2 regions of the Sphingobium sp. BHU LFT2 genome follow, and region 2 is predicted to be linked to the other one. Evidence: riboswitches for the same ligand, from Rfam matches in the RefSeq annotation. Region 2 holds a riboswitch; the other holds the start of a gene.
What was found. A riboswitch is a leader RNA that binds a small molecule or an ion and turns the genes downstream of it on or off. The one in region 2 is predicted to bind thiamine pyrophosphate.
Positions count from the first base shown of each region.

Region 1: it holds a riboswitch for thiamine pyrophosphate, as region 2 does, so the genes downstream of both, thiC (phosphomethylpyrimidine synthase ThiC) here and JQK15_RS02140 (TonB-dependent receptor) in region 2, are expected to answer to the same signal.

Region 1 is NZ_JAFCGW010000003.1:105,968-113,801, reverse strand. It holds gene JQK15_RS07860 (transglutaminase family protein) at 1-1,788, opposite strand, end outside; gene JQK15_RS07855 (hypothetical protein) at 2,219-2,611, shown strand; gene JQK15_RS07850 (prolyl oligopeptidase family serine peptidase) at 2,675-4,771, opposite strand; gene JQK15_RS07845 (hypothetical protein) at 4,793-5,077, opposite strand; TPP riboswitch at 5,186-5,295, shown strand; gene thiC (phosphomethylpyrimidine synthase ThiC) at 5,350-7,245, shown strand; gene JQK15_RS07835 (DUF4160 domain-containing protein) at 7,340-7,573, shown strand; gene JQK15_RS07830 (DUF2442 domain-containing protein) at 7,557-7,832, shown strand; gene JQK15_RS07825 (hypothetical protein) at 7,829-7,834, shown strand, end outside.
Region 2 is NZ_JAFCGW010000001.1:428,901-436,734, reverse strand. It holds gene JQK15_RS02175 (LPS-assembly protein LptD) at 1-177, opposite strand, end outside; gene JQK15_RS02170 (leucyl aminopeptidase) at 357-1,802, shown strand; gene JQK15_RS02165 (DNA polymerase III subunit chi) at 1,808-2,245, shown strand; gene ndk (nucleoside-diphosphate kinase) at 2,359-2,781, shown strand; gene JQK15_RS02155 (hypothetical protein) at 2,880-3,290, opposite strand; gene JQK15_RS02150 (hypothetical protein) at 3,399-4,037, opposite strand; gene JQK15_RS02145 (glutathione S-transferase family protein) at 4,042-4,716, opposite strand; TPP riboswitch at 4,800-4,909, shown strand; gene JQK15_RS02140 (TonB-dependent receptor) at 4,939-7,233, shown strand; gene JQK15_RS02135 (phosphotransferase enzyme family protein) at 7,236-7,834, shown strand, end outside.

The DNA of each region.
Region 1 (7,834 bases), on a different contig from region 2:
CCGGTCCTGATGCTCGGCGGTGGCGACTTCGGACCGCTCGAACCGTTCCGCCGGTGCGCTGGTTTCGGCTTCCGCCTCGGCACGATAATCGGCCAGCGGTTCGCGCGGCTCGCTCGTATCCTGCGGGTGGATATAGGGGAAATCGGACGGCGGCACATAGGGTAGGGTGCCCAGCGGCAGGCGGTATCCCAGTGCCGAATCCCCCGGCACCGCGAACAGCGCCTTGCGCCGCACCTTCCACACCTCGCTCTGCCAGCGCGGCGCGCTCGCCTGCGTCTGCCAGCGCTGGATCGGCAGCACATAGCCGACCGTCTTGGAAAGGCCGCCCTCGAACGCGCGCACCATCCGGCTGCGTTCCTCGGGATTGTCGAACTTGGGGTCGCCCGGCTCGGTATTGGCGGGCAGTTCCGCCTCCTTCACCGACCAGGCCAGCGCATCTTCGAACACCGGCTGGACGAAATCGGTCTCGACCCCCAGCCCTTCCGCCATGGCGGTGAGGAAGCGGCCGGCATCCTCGGCGGTAATGGTCGTATCGCCCGCCTCCGGTTCGCCCGCGATCAGCCCGGCATCGCGCCAGATCGGCACGCCATCCGCCCGCCAGTAGATCGAATAGCCCCAGCGCGGCAGGCTTTCGCCCGGATACCATTTGCCCTGGCCATGGTGCAGCAGCGCGCCGGGCGCGAACCGATCGCGCAGCCGCCGGATCAGCCGGTCGGCATAGCCTGCCTTGGTCGGCCCGACCGCATCGCCATTCCATTCGCCCGCCTGTGGATCGTCGACCGCGACGAAGGTCGGCTCGCCGCCGGTGGTCAGCCGCACATCCTGCGCGATCAGGTCCGCGTCCACCTGCTCGCCCAGCGCCATCAGCGACGCCCAGCGCCCCTCGGTAAAGGGCTTGGTGATCCGCACCGCCTCGGCAATGCGGCTGACATTCATCGCGAAATTGAAATCGACCTCGGCCGGCTCGGCCATGCCGCTGATCGGGGCGGCGGACCGATAATGGGGCGTGGCGCAGAGCGGGATATGCCCTTCGCCCGCAAACATGCCGCTGGTCGCATCAAGCGCGATCCAGCCGGCGCCGGGCACATAGGCTTCGGCCCAGGCATGCAGGTCGACCACATCCTGGGTGACGCCCTTGGGCCCTTCGATCGGCTCGACGTCCGCAACCAGTTGGATCGAATAGCCCGACACGAAACGCGCGGCAAAGCCCAGCCGACGCAGCAACTGCACCAGCAGCCAGGCGGAATCGCGGCACGATCCGGTGCCGATGTCCAGCGTCTCCTCGGGCGACTGCACCCCGGTTTCCATGCGAATGACATAGCCGATGCGCTGCTGCAGCTTGCTGTTCACATCGACCAGGAAGTCGATCGTCCGCCCCTCGAACGCGGCATGCTGCGCGACCAGTTCCTCGAACAGCGGTCCCTGCGCCTCGACGTCATAATAGGCCGCCAGATCGGTCTCCAGCTGCTCGTCATAGCTGAAGGGGTAATTTTCGGCATAGGGTTCGACGAAGAAGTCGAACGGGTTGATGATATCCAGATCGGCCAGCAGGTCGACTTCGATACTGAAATGATCGACCGGATCGGGAAAGACGATCCGCGCCAGCCAGTTGCCGTGCGGGTCCTGCTGCCAGTTGAGGAAATGGTTCGCCGGCTCGATCTTCAGCGCATAATTGGGAATCCTGGTGCGACTATGCGGCGCGGGCCGCAATCTTATCACTTGCGGACCCAGACGGATCGGGCGGCTATAGCGATAGGCGGTCAGGTGGTGCAGCGCGGCCTTGAGCATGATGCGATCAGAAACCACGCTTTGCTGCAATGCAATGCGAAACTGTCGCTTCGCCAAAGATTCTCGCAATTTCCGTTCGCGTCAGCCCCGGCCATCCCCTCATTGAACCGACGTCATCCCGGCCCCTTCGACAGGCTCAGGGCATGCTTGATCCGGGATCCATTCGGCGCTTCCTTTCTGGCGGAACGCAGAATGGATCCTGACTTCCGTCAGAATGACGCAGGTCGTGATTGGCAGGAAGCGACCATAAGCGGCTGCAAATTCCTCCCCTGGAAGGGGAGGGGAACCACGAAGTGGTGGAGGGGTATCTCCCTATCGAGAGAGTGACACCCCTCCGTCTGGCCTTCGGCCATCCACCTCCCCTGGCAGGGGAGGATGGTCTGAAAGCGACCACTATCGGACGCTCGCTTGTTCCCATATAGAAAGTCAGATGGGTCTATTTCGCCGGAAGAAAAATACTCCACATCCGCTTGCGGATTTGGATGTATGGATAGTGCCGCTTCACGTGAAAGCCGGTGCAGAAGCGCTCCCCGATCGCTTCATCGGAGCATTTGTTAGCGTGATTTGTCGAGCGGAAAACCCGAATCTTGCCGCTTGGTCAGCTATTCAAGCCATTGAAGCTATGGGTTATTCAGTACCAGAAAGTCCAACAAAAGTGGATCATATGAAAGCATCGGATTTCGCAAATCTGGTTGCAGACAATTGGGCTGGTCTTGCACATGAGCTGCCCAGCCAGACTGAGTTTTATGCTCGAATGGCCGAACACAGAGCGGTGCTTGGTCCATTTGCCGCCTACGAGGCCTCGCAACAATCAGAAAGCTGACGGTCGCAACCCACCCATCCCGGCCATTCGGCGCGTGCTGAATTTGTCTACGCGGCCGAACCCCTATTTCCCCTCCAGCCTTTGGCTGAAATAGACCATCTGCATCGCCTGCAACCGCGCGCCCTGTTCGATATCGGCGTCGCCCGAATGGCCGCCGGCGGTATCCTCGTAGAAGAGATAGGGCAGGCCAAACTCCTTCAGCCGCGCGGCGAACTTGCGCGCATGCTGCGGCCCGACCCGGTCGTCCTTGGTCGTGGTCCAGATATAGGGCGTGGGATAGGTCGCCCCCTTGCGGATATTGGCATAGGGCGAGATTTTCTCGAGGAACGCCTTCTCCTCCGGCACCGACACGCTGCCATATTCGTCGACCCAGGACGCGCCGGCCGCGATCTGCTCGTATCGGATCATGTCGAGCAGCGGCACCTGGATCACCACCCCGTTCCAGAGGTCAGGATGTTGGTTGAACGCCACCCCCATCAGCAGCCCGCCATTGGACCCGCCATAGATGCCGAATTTCTGCGGGCTCGACAGTTTGCGTGCAAAGATATCCTGCGCCACCGCCGCGAAATCATCATAGATGATCTGGCGCTTGGTCTTGAGGCCCGCCTCATGCCAGGCCGGGCCGAACTCGCCGCCGCCCCTGATATTGGCCAGCACGAAGCTGTTGCCCCGCTCCAGCCACAGCTTGCCGGTGATCGCGGCATAGCTGGGCGTCATCGGCACCTCGAAGCCGCCATAGGCAGTCATGATCGTCGGCGTACTGCCGTCGGGCGTCATCCCCTTCTTGTGGACGATGAAATAGGGAATCTTGGTCCCGTCGCTCGACACCGCCTCGAACTGTTCGACGACAAGACCTGCCGCATCGAAGCGCGCCGGCATCGCCTTTACCTGCACCGGTTTCGGATCAGCCGCGTCCATCGCCCATAATGTCGTCGGCGCCAGGAAGCCGGCCACCGCCAGATAGGCCTGGTCGCTCTTGTCGGATGCGGCGACCGCGCTGATCGTCGCATTGTCGGGCAGGTCGACCGGCTGCGCGCTCCAGCCCTTGGCCCCGCGCGCATAGACCCGCACCCGCCCGCGCACATTGTCGTTGAGGCTCAGCACGACCCGGTTCTTAGTCGCCACCACCCCGTCGATCGACTGGCGCGGCGTCGGTGCGAACAATATCTCGGGCGTCAGTACCCCGCCATCCTGCAAGGCTTTCGCCGCCACACTTGCCAGCGCGCCCGCCGGCACGGTCACGCCGCCGCTGGTCCAGGCTTCGCTGGTCTGGATCAGTACCTGCCCGTCGACCATGCCCTGCAACTGGCTCTTGGCCGGCAGCGCCAGTCGCTTCGTCCCCTGCGGCGTCAGCAGCCAGGTCTCGTTGCCGAAGAAGGTGACGCCGCGAAACAGGAAGGCGGCCCTGTTGCCCTGTGCGTCGCTCAGCAGGATCGGCATCGACATGAGCTGGTCGCTCGCCGCGCCACGAAACACTTCCTGCGCGTCTTCCAGCTTCTGCCCGCGCTTCAGCGTCTTGATGACGAAGGGATAGCCCGACTTGGTCATCGTGCCTTCCCCCCAGTCGCGCGCCAGCAGCAGCCTATCCTTGTCCAGCCATTCGGCATTCTGCTTGGCGTTGGGAATATCGAACCCGCCCGGCACGAAACGGCCATCGACCAGGTCGAACTCGCGCAGCCGCACCGCATCCTCGCCGCCGTCCGACAGCGCCAGCAGTGCGATCCGCTCCTCGGGGTCGAGGATGGTCGCGCCCTTCCACACCCACTTCTTCCCTTCCGCCTTGGACAGCGCATCCAGGTCCAGCACGGTCGTCCAGCTCGGCGACGCCGCCGCATAATCGGCCTCGGACGTATAGCGCCACACGCCCTGCGGATGGTCGGCATCGCGCCAGAAATTATAGATGCGGCCATGGATCAGCATCGGCATCGCGATCCGGTCCTTGGCCGATGCGATCGCCAGCGCTTGCCTGTAATAGTCGGCATAGCGCGGATCGCCCTGCAGCGTGGCGACGGTCGCCTTGTTCTCCGTCTCCACCCACTGCATCGCGCGCGGCCCGGTCCAGTCCTCCAGCCAGACGAACGGATCGTCCGCCGGAGCGGGGGCGGGCGCGCCAGCGCCGGTCAGCAAGGCAGCAGAAACCATCGTCAAAAACCTCTTCATTGCGCCCCCCCTTTGTTGTCCTCAATCCCGCGCGAGCTGTCCCCGCAGGTAACGCCGTCGCAACACCGCGCCCGCCACCAGCAAGGGCAGCGACGCGGCACAGGCGACCAGCCCCAGCAGCATCGGCGACCAGCCCATCAGGCTGTGAACGCCAAAGGCCGACGGCAGGATCAGCAGCAGCGCGCCGAGCGTCAGCAGCCACAGCCCCCAGCGCCGCGGCCGCACCGCCACCATCCGCATCTCGTGCCGCAACGCTTTGCGCCGGGCCTTCTCGGAATCGGGATGGGGTGGGGCGCTGTTCTGCACGATCGGCCTCTTGCTGGATCTTCTTCCAATTATGGTCTCCATCGCCCCGGCGCAAGGCGATCGGCTCGCGAAGGGCTTCCCCTGCCGCCGCGCTTGCGCTATCCAATGCCCATATCCCCGGGGGACCGTCCGCAGACGGTTGAGAGGCGGCTTTGTGGCCGCGACCCGCTGAACCTGATCCAGTTGACACTGGCGTAGGGAGGGAAGCGCGTCGTGCCACTCGTCCCGTGACACCGCCCGCACTCTCTTTCCGCCTGAAGGAGAGAGAAGTTATGGCAGACGTCCCCGCCCGCACCGAAATGCGCGTTACCACCGGGCCCATTCGCGGCTCGAAGAAGATCCAGGTCGGCCCGCGCAAGGTCGCCATGCGCGAAATTCATCTGGAACCGGGCAGCGGCGAGCCGCCGGTCCGCGTCTATGATACCTCCGGCCCCTATACCGATCCGGACGCGCATATCGATATCATGGCGGGCCTCCAGCAACTGCGCCGCGACTGGATCCGCGAGCGCGGCGATGTCGAGGAATATGACGCACGCGAGATCAAGCCGGAGGATAATGGCCTGAAAGGGCCGGACCGCAGCGGCGGCGTCCAGCCCTTCCCGAACGTGGTGAAGCGCCCCCTGCGCGCCAAGCCCGGCGCCAACGTCTCCCAGATGCATTATGCCCGTCGCGGCATCATCACCCCGGAAATGGAATATGTCGCCGAGCGCGAAAATCTGGGCCGTGCCCGCCTCGCCGAATATGTCCGCGACGGCGAAAGCTGGGGCGCGTCGATCCCCGATTATGTGACGCCGGAATTCGTGCGCGATGAAGTCGCCCGTGGCCGCGCCATCATCCCGTCCAACATCAACCACCCGGAATCCGAGCCGATGGCGATCGGCCGCAATTTCCTGGTGAAGATCAACGCCAATATCGGCAACTCGGCGGTCGCCTCCGACGTCGCCTCCGAAGTCGACAAGCTGGTCTGGTCGATCCGCTGGGGCGCCGACACGGTGATGGACCTGTCGACCGGCCGCAACATCCACGACACGCGCGAATGGATCATCCGCAACTCGCCCGTGCCGATCGGCACCGTCCCCATCTATCAGGCGCTCGAAAAGGTCGGCGGCATCGCCGAGGATCTGACCTGGGATATCTTCCGCGATACCCTGATCGAACAGGCCGAACAGGGCGTCGACTATTTCACCATCCATGCCGGCGTGCGCCTGGCCTATATCCCGATGGCGGCCAGGCGCGTCACCGGCATCGTCTCGCGCGGCGGATCGATCATGGCGAAATGGTGCCTCGCGCACCACAAGGAGAGCTTCCTCTACGATCATTTCGACGAGATCACGGAGATCATGAAGGCCTATGACATCGCCTATTCGCTCGGCGACGGCCTGCGCCCCGGCTCGATTGCCGACGCCAATGACGAAGCGCAATTCTCCGAACTCTACACGCTGGGCGAACTGACCCACCGCGCCTGGAAGCAGGATGTGCAGGTGATGATCGAAGGGCCGGGCCATGTGCCCATGCACAAGATCAAGGAGAATATGGAAAAGCAGCTCCAGGTCTGCGGCGAAGCGCCCTTCTACACCTTGGGGCCGCTCACCACTGACATCGCGCCGGGCTATGACCATATCACGTCAGGCATCGGCGCGGCACAGATCGGCTGGTATGGCACGGCGATGCTCTGCTACGTCACCCCCAAGGAGCATCTGGGCCTGCCCGACCGCGACGATGTGAAGGTCGGCGTCGTCACCTACAAGCTCGCCGCCCACGCCGCCGACCTGGCAAAGGGCCACCCGGCCGCCAAGGTCCGCGATGACGCGCTCAGCCGCGCCCGCTTCGAATTCCGCTGGCGCGACCAGTTCAACCTGTCCCTGGACCCCGATACGGCCGAACAATATCATGACCAGACCCTGCCGGCCGAAGGCGCCAAGAGCGCCCATTTCTGCTCCATGTGCGGCCCCAAATTCTGCTCGATGAAGATCACGCAGGAAGTGAGGGATTTCGCCGCCAAGAAGAACCAGCCCGCCGACGGCTTCCTGGCGGCTGGCCTGACCGGCGCGGAAGTGGCGGAAGCCAGCAAGGCCGCGGCCTTGAAAGGCATGGAAGAGATGAGCAAGCTCTTCAAGGAAACCGGCAGCGAACTCTATATGGGCGCCGGTGGCAGGGAGCATGATTGAGGCTTTGGCACCCGGTAACTTTCTCGATTTTACCGGGTGATCCGCTCACCGCTTCATTATAGATGGTTCGGCATCCTATGGGGAACCGTGACCGATGCCGACCATCTTGCGCCTCGATGGCTATCGCTTCTATTTCTACAGCCACGAACCCAATGAACCGCCCCATGTTCATGTCGACAGGGGCGGCGCATCCATGAAGGTCTGGCTGGACCCGGTAGCCATGGCGAAGACCAGCGGCTTCCGTCGCTCCGAGATCAATGGCATACTCGCTTTAGTGGCGACCCATCGGGATCGCCTGCTGGAGGCATGGCATGAATATTTCGGCTAGGATCACCGATGAGCGCGTCGCCGATGTTCGTTGTGACGACGACAGTCTGATCGTCGACCTGATGGACGGGCGCACCATCTCCGTTCCCCTCGCTTGGTATCCTCGCCTTGCCAGCGCGACACCCTCCGAACGCGCGCTGTGGGAAGTCGCGGGGGCGGGTTACGGTATCCACTGGCCAGCCATTGATGAGGATTTGAGCACGGAAGGGTTACTTAGGGGCGCGCCTGCTCCTTTTGCAGGATTGTCGCGTTCTTCATGAAC
Region 2 (7,834 bases):
TTCCTGGTCATTGTCGGGCACCGGCGCGTCGGGCGCGCTGATCGGCGTCTGGGGCTCGTTCAGCTTGGGCTCGGGCGCCTGTTGCGCATGGGCCAGCGGCGCCGCGAGCAGGCAGGACGAGGCAGCGCCGGCAAGCAGCGCCTGTTTGAACGACAGGGGAAACACGGAAATCTGCAAGCGTAGGGGCCTCTTTGTGGGCACTTCTGGTCCCTGCCTATCGCACTGCTTGGCCCGCGCCGCAATCGCTGCTCGCATTCGGGACGGCGGAAATCCGCCGAATGGCTTTGCAGAGCGGCAAAGCCGCACTATCTGGCTGAAACAAGAACGACACGGCATTCCAGAGAAAAGGCCCCCAGATGGACATCCAATTCAGCCCCACGCGCCCCCAGGTCGACACGTTGGTCCTTGCCGTGGCGAAGGGGACTGTCGACAGCCTGCCGCTTACCGCATCGGCCACGCTGGTCGCCGGCGCCGCCGCCGCGCGCTTCGCCGGTGAGGCGGGCGGCAGCGTCGAGAGCTTCGTCGAGGAAGGCGGCGCGGTGCTGCGCGTCCTGCTGCTGGGCATCGGCAATGGCAGTGCGGCCGACCTGGAGCGGGCCGGCGGCGCGCTGACCGCCAAGCTGTCGACCAGCGGCGCGACCCACGCAGCGGTCGAATTCCTGGCCGGCGTCAGTGGCGAGGATGCCGCCCGGCTGGGCCTGGGCGCGCTGCTGCGCAGCTGGCGGATCGATACCTATCGCACGCGTCAGCCCGAAAAGGCCAAGCCGACGCTGGCGACCGTGACGATCGTCGCAAACGGCGCCGAGGCCGAATGGGCCAAGCTGTCGGCGGTTGCCGCCGGCGTTGCCTTCACCCGCGAACTGGTGTCGGAACCGGCCAATATCCTCTATCCCGAAAGCTTCGTCGCGCGCTGCCAGCATCTGGCCGAGCTGGGCGTCAAGATCACCGTGCTGGACCGTGCGGCGATGACCGAGCTGGGCATGGGCGCGCTGCTGGGCGTGGCGCAGGGGTCGGCGCGCGAGGCGCGGCTGCTGGCGATGGAATGGGACGGCACCGATGGCGCCGCCGACAAGCCGGTCGTGTTCATCGGTAAGGGCGTGACCTTCGACACCGGCGGTATCTCGCTCAAGCCTGGCCCCGGCATGGAAGACATGAAGTGGGACATGGGCGGCGCCGGCGCCGTCGCTGGCGCCATGAAGGCGCTGGCCGGTCGCAAGGCCAAGGCGCGTGTCGTCGGCATCTGTGGCCTGGTCGAGAATATGCCCGACGCCAATGCCCAGCGCCCCGGCGACATCGTGACGTCGATGTCGGGCCAGACCATCGAGGTGCTGAACACCGACGCCGAAGGCCGTCTGGTGCTGTGCGACGCGGTGACTTGGGCGCAGAAGACCTATGAACCCGAAGTGGTGATCGACCTTGCCACCCTGACCGGCGCGATGATGATCGCGCTCGGCAGCGAGCATGGCGGTCTCTTCGCCAACGACGATGCGCTGGCCGACGACCTGCTGGCGGCGGGCAAGATCAGCGGCGAGAAGCTGTGGCGCTTCCCGCTGTCGGAGGCCTATGACAAGCTGATCGACAGCCCGATCGCCGACATGAAGAATATCGGTCCGCGCTTCGCCGGCTCGATCACCGCTGCCCAGTTCATCAAGCGCTTCGTCAACGAAGGCGTGAAGTGGGCGCATCTCGACATTGCCGGCATGGTCTGGTCGGACAAGCCCGGCGCCACCGCCGACAAGGGCGCGACCGGCTATGGCGTGCGCCTGATCGACCAGCTGGTGGCCGACAAGTTCGAGCGCTGAAGCCGGTGCAGGTCGACTTCTACCAGCTGAGCCGCGATCCCGTGGAAGGGGTGCTGCCCGCGATCGCGGCACGCATCCTGGACATGGGCGCGCGGCTGCTGGTGGTGGCCGACGAGCCGGAACGGCTGGCCCGCATATCGGCGGGGCTATGGGCGGGGCCACCCGAAAGCTTCCTGGCCAATGGCCTGGCAGGCGACGGGGTGGACGCCGCCCAGCCGGTGCTGCTGGCGCAGAGTTGCGACGCTGCCAATGGCGCGAAGCATATCGCGCTGGCGGACGGGGTGTGGCGCGAGGAGGCGCTGGGCTTCGAGCGGGCCTTCTATTTTTTCGACGCGGACACGATCGACGGGGCGCGGGCCAGCTGGCGGGCGCTCAGCAAGCGCGAGGGCGTGACCCCGCGCTTCTGGCGGCAGGAAGGCCGCAAATGGGTGCAGGGGCCGTGAACGCCCGGAAATAGGGACTTCTACCAAGCCCTCTCGCGCCCCTCTTGCGAAGTGATCCGGCCCAGTCTAAAGGGCGCGCAACTTTATTCCAACAATCCGGAGTTATGAGGGCCATGGCCGTCACGCGCACTTTTTCGATCATCAAGCCCGACGCGACCCGTCGCAACCTGACCGGCGCCGTCACCAAGATGCTGGAAGAAGCCGGCCTGCGCGTCGTCGCTTCCAAGCGCATCCGCATGAGCCGCGAACAGGCCGAAGGCTTCTACGCCGTTCACAAGGAACGCCCCTTCTTTGCTGACCTGGTCGCCTTCATGATCTCGGGCCCGGTCGTCGTCCAGGTTCTGGAAGGCGAAAACGCCGTGACCCGCAACCGCGACATCATGGGCGCCACCAACCCGGCCAATGCCGACGCCGGCACCATCCGCAAGGAACTGGCCGAATCGATCGAAGCCAATTCGGTCCATGGTTCGGACAGCGAAGAAAATGCCGCGATCGAGATCGCCTATTTCTTCAAGCCCGAAGAAATCGTCGGCTAAACCCGACACCCGTCCCCGGACGAGCAAAAGGCCCGGCGCTCCCGCAAGGAGCGACCGGGTTTTTTGTGGTTGGGATGACGGATTTGGGTGGGGTCGGCTTACGCGAAATCAGATGGGCGATAAGGACGCTTGCGCCCTATGAGGGCCGCATTTGTATGCGGCAACCGAAGTTCAAATCGCTTCAACTCGCGAGCGGCATCAACGTCTCCAAGCTTAGCAGCACGCGCCAGCCAATGCCGATATCCGCGGAGATCACGTCCATTGAATGCGTTCATAGCAAGATGCTGCGCGGCGGTCAGGTGACCACGACGAAATGCTCGATAGGCAAGGCCTGCTTGGCTAAATGGATTGGCAAGGCTACCGGGCTTGTCGAATGTGCTGCCAAGTTCCGTCATCGCTAATGGATCGCGTTGAAAGGAAAGGTGCCAGATTATAGGCATAGCATAGCCAGTTTTGTGATTGTCGCGGATACCCCAGTATCGATCCCAGAGACGATCATTTTTGCTCATAGCTCATCAATGCCATTCACACCGAACGTCCGCAATCGGGAACAACTCCCGAGATTTGGACGGCAAAAACTGGTCGCTTGCGGCCTGCCTGAACGTGGCCGGGCGGCCCTAGCCTTTTGTCTGGCGCGCCCAGCGGGCGTCGATCTGGGCCTGGGCGTCGGCGCCCTGGGCGTGGCTGACCAGGGACAGGCCGCGCAGGGTCAGCTTATGGCCGGACAGCCATTTGCCGGCGATGCCATAGCCGATGTCGTAGACGGCGGAATCGCTGTGGGTGTCGCCATTGACGACGAACTGGGTGACGATGGTCACCGGCAGTTTCTCGTCGCCGATGCTGTCGTCGGGCAGCTTGGCGGCATTGCGCGCCTTTTTCAGCGCATCCTCGAACCAGCCGGCCTCGATCCGCGGTTCGCCGGTGGTGTCGACCGGGGCGATGCCGAGCGCCTTGGGGAAATGGATGGTTTGGCTCTGCACCAGCTGATCGGGATCGGCGGGCTTGAGCGTCAGCCGGCTGTCGCCATCGGCTGCGGCGTTCAGCACCAGCCGGGCGGCACGGGCGGAGGCCTTGCTGCTTTCGGCGGCCTTGCTGGCGCGCTCGTCCTTCTTGTCGGCCCAGTTGAGATAGAGGGTGAGGGCGGAGATCAGCACCGCCGCCACCGCCAGCAATTCGCCCAGCGTGATCCAGCGACGGCGGATGCGAGCGGCTTCCTCCTTGCGGGTTTCCTGCTTGGCCTCGGGGCTGTCGCTCATCGGATCAGGCCGTCTGTGGCGGGACTTCGAACTTGTCGATCACCCATTCCTCGGCCTGCGCCTCGCCGATCCATTCCTGCATCCAGGGATGGGCGATGATCGCGCGCATATAGGCTTCGGCAAAGCGGGCGACCGGCAGCTGATAGGTGATGAAGCGGGTAACGACCGGCGCGAACATCAGGTCGACGGCGCCGAACTCGCCAAACAGGAAGTCACCCTCGCCACCATAGCGGGCGCGGGCCTGGGCCCAGAGCTGCATGATACGGCTGATGTCGTGGGCGACGGCCTCCGACGGCGGGACCGGATCATAGATCTGGCGGATGTTCATGCTGTGCTCGCGGCGGAGCGCGGCGAAGCTGCTGTGCATTTCGGCCGCCATCGAGCGGGCCATGGCGCGGGCACCCGGATCGGTCGGCCAGAACTGGTCGCCCCCGGCCTTTTCATTGAGATATTCGACGATGGCCAGGCTGTCCCACACGACGATGTCGTCGCCATCCCACAGGATCGGCACCTTGCCGGAGGAGGGGGCGAACTCATCGCCCTCGCGACGCTTTTCCCATTCCTCGTCATAGAGGGGGACCACCACTTCCTCGAACGGAAGGCCGGAGAGCTTGCACGCCAGCCAGCCGCGCAGCGACCAACTCGAATAGGCCTTGTTGCCAATGAACAGCTTCATCATGGCCATGTCTTAGCCGGGCGGGCTTCGATAAGTCGAGAGCCGATAGAGAGGGCTTTCCACTTCGCGTCGAAACGCCTAAGGGGCGGCCATCCCCGGGGGGCCGCTCATGCGCGGCTGAGAGGTGGTCAGCAGACCACGACCCGCTGAACCTGATCCGGCTGATACCGGCGTAGGGAGGGCAAGGCGGCAGGTCCGTCGTCCCTCCTGTGGAGTGGACGTGAAATGAAGACTGCCCGATTGCCCCATGTTGGAAGCGCCTGTCTGACGCTGGCCCTGTTGATGATTGCGTCGCCTGTAATGGCGGAGGATGAGCTGGACCAGTCGACCAATATCCAGGTCGTCGGCCATCCCGACCCCGAAGGCCTGTTGCCCGACCAGAGCGCGCCCAAGGCGGTCAGCGCGATCTCCACCGACTTCATCATCAAGCAGGCGCCGACGCTCAACGCGTTCCAGCTGGTCAATCTGCTGCCCGGCGCCAATGTCTCGTCCAGCGACCCCTATGGCCTGTCGGCGTCCTCCAGCCTGACGCTGCGCGGCCTGGGCCAGGACCAGATCGGCGTGCTGATGGAAGGCGCGCCGCAGAACGACATCGGCTATTATTATGCCTATCCCTCGCAATTTGCCGATGCGGAGAATGTGCGGCAGGTGATGCTGGCGCAGGGCGCGGCAGACATTGACTCGCCGGTGGTCGCGGCCGCCGGTGGCCTGTTGTCGCTGACGCTGGATGATCCCAGGGCGGAGGCGGGCGGCCTCGTCAACCTGTCGGTCGGTTCCTATGACGAGCGGCGCATCTTTGCGCGGATCGACACGGGACGGATCGGGTCGACCGGGCTGAAGGGCTTCATTTCCTATTCCAACAACCGCGCCGACAACTGGCGCGGGGCGGGCCATGACCAGCGCCAGCATATCGATGCGAAGCTGCTGAACGAATGGGGCGATGGCAATCGGGCGAGCATCGCCTTTTCCTTCAACGACGCCAAGACATCGACCTATCCCAGCCCGAGCAAGGCGGATTGGGAAGCCTCTGGCCGGGGCTATAATTTCGACGAGACCTATAGCGAGGGGAATACCAACTACTGGCGCCTCTATCGCGCGCCGTTCCGCAATTTCTATGTCGCGGCGCCCGTCCACCTGAAGCTGAGTGACACGCTGAGCTTCGACAGCAGCGCCTATCTGCAGATGGGCCATGGCAATTCGCCCTATGGCACGCAGCTGACCACCACCGGCAACTATCTGGGCACCGAGGAGCTGACCCAGCCGATCGACCTGCCCGGCGCGGTCGATGGCGTCGCCACGGTGATGGGCAACTGGACCGGCAAGCAGTTCCGCGTCGGCGACGTCAGCAAGCTGACGCTGCAGGCCGGCGCGCATCGGATCGTGGCTGGCCTGTGGTTCGACTATGGCACCGACCGGGTGACGCAATCCTATACGTCGATCGATGCCGATGGCCGGCCGGTCGACCAGTGGGGCTATCAGGACAAGGCGATCCGCACCGTCGACGGGCGCCTGCTGGCCTATGAAAATCAGCGCACGGAGACGGTCACCAAGGGCTTCTTCCTGTCCGACAGCATTGCGGTGACGCCTAAGCTGGGCATCGACATCGGCTTCAAGGGCGTCAACCTGCTGCGCAACGGCCGCAACTATTTGCCCGGTCCGCAATCGACGGTGCGGATCGACAGCTTCGCCGCGCTGCCGCGGGCGGCGATCCATTATCAGCTGGACGACCGGCAGCAGCTGTTCGCCAACATCACCACCAATTTCCGCACGCCCAACGAGTTCGCGCTCTACAACAGCTATTATGGCGGCGAACTGGTGAGCCAGGGCACCGACGGCCTGAAGAACGAATATTCGATCTCGCAGGAACTGGGCTATCGCTATATCGGCCCCAGCCTGTCCTTCTCGCTGACCGGTTTCCATTATCATTTCCGCAACCGCCAGGTGGCGACGGTGATCGACAGCGGCGGCGCGCTGGTCAATTCGACCATCAACGCCGGCAGCCAGAGCAGCTATGGCCTGGATGGCGAGATCGACTATCGCCCGGCCAAGGGGATGAGCATCTATGCCTCGGCCGAATATCTGCACACGCGGCTGAACGACGATCTGGCGATCAACGGCAATTATCTGCCGACCAGGGGCAAGCGGGCCGTGTCGGCCCCCAGCTTCCAGTTCGCGCTGGGCAGCACCTATGATGACGGCCGGCTGTTCGGCAGCAGCGCGCTCAAATATGTCGGCCGCCAATATGCGACCTTCATGAATGACGAGAGCATCAAGGGCTATGCCACGCTGGACCTGTCGGTCGGCGTGCATCTGGCCGGGCTGATCGATGCGCAGGTGATGGACCTGCGCATCAACGCGATCAATGTCACCAATCCGCGCGTCCTGTCGGGCGTCTATTCGATCAGCACCAATGCGCAGGACACGGTCGGGCGCAACGGTACGCTGATCGCCGGTTCGGCGCCGACCTATTATGTCGGCAGTGGGCGCGCCGTGGTGGCGACGCTGTCGCGCGCCTTCTGACGATGAGCGCCGCCGCTCCGCATCTGGTCCATGGCATGGGGCTGGCGCTGGAGGCGCCGGCCTGGCCGGCTATCACGGTGGACGAGGCGGCGGCGGTGCTGGCCCATTTTCCCGACGCTGGCCGGCTGGCGGCGCTGGCCTGGCATTCGCCGCGCCCCTTTTCGGCGGCAGCGCTGGTCGAGACGGATCGCGGCCCGCTGTTCCTGAAGCGGCATCACCAGCGCTTGCGGACGCCGGCGGCGCTGGCCGAGGAGCATGGCTATATGGCGCATCTGCGTGGTGCCGGACTGGCGGTGCCCGATGTGCTGCGCGCGACCGATGGTGCCGGCGCGATGGCGCTGGGCGAATGGAGCTACGAACTGCATCGCCAGGCGCCGGGTATCGATCTCTATCGCGATCGCCAGTCCTGGACGCCCTTCCTGTCGCCCGATCACGCCTTTGCGGCTGGTGTCGCGCTGGCGCAACTGCATCGGGCAGCGGCCGGTTTCGCCGCGCCGGCACGCGGGCGGCATCCGCTGGTGTCGAGCTTCACCATATTGCCTGCCGTTGATCCACTGGCCGCAGCGGACGCCTATGTCGCGGCGCGGCCGGCGGTGGCGGC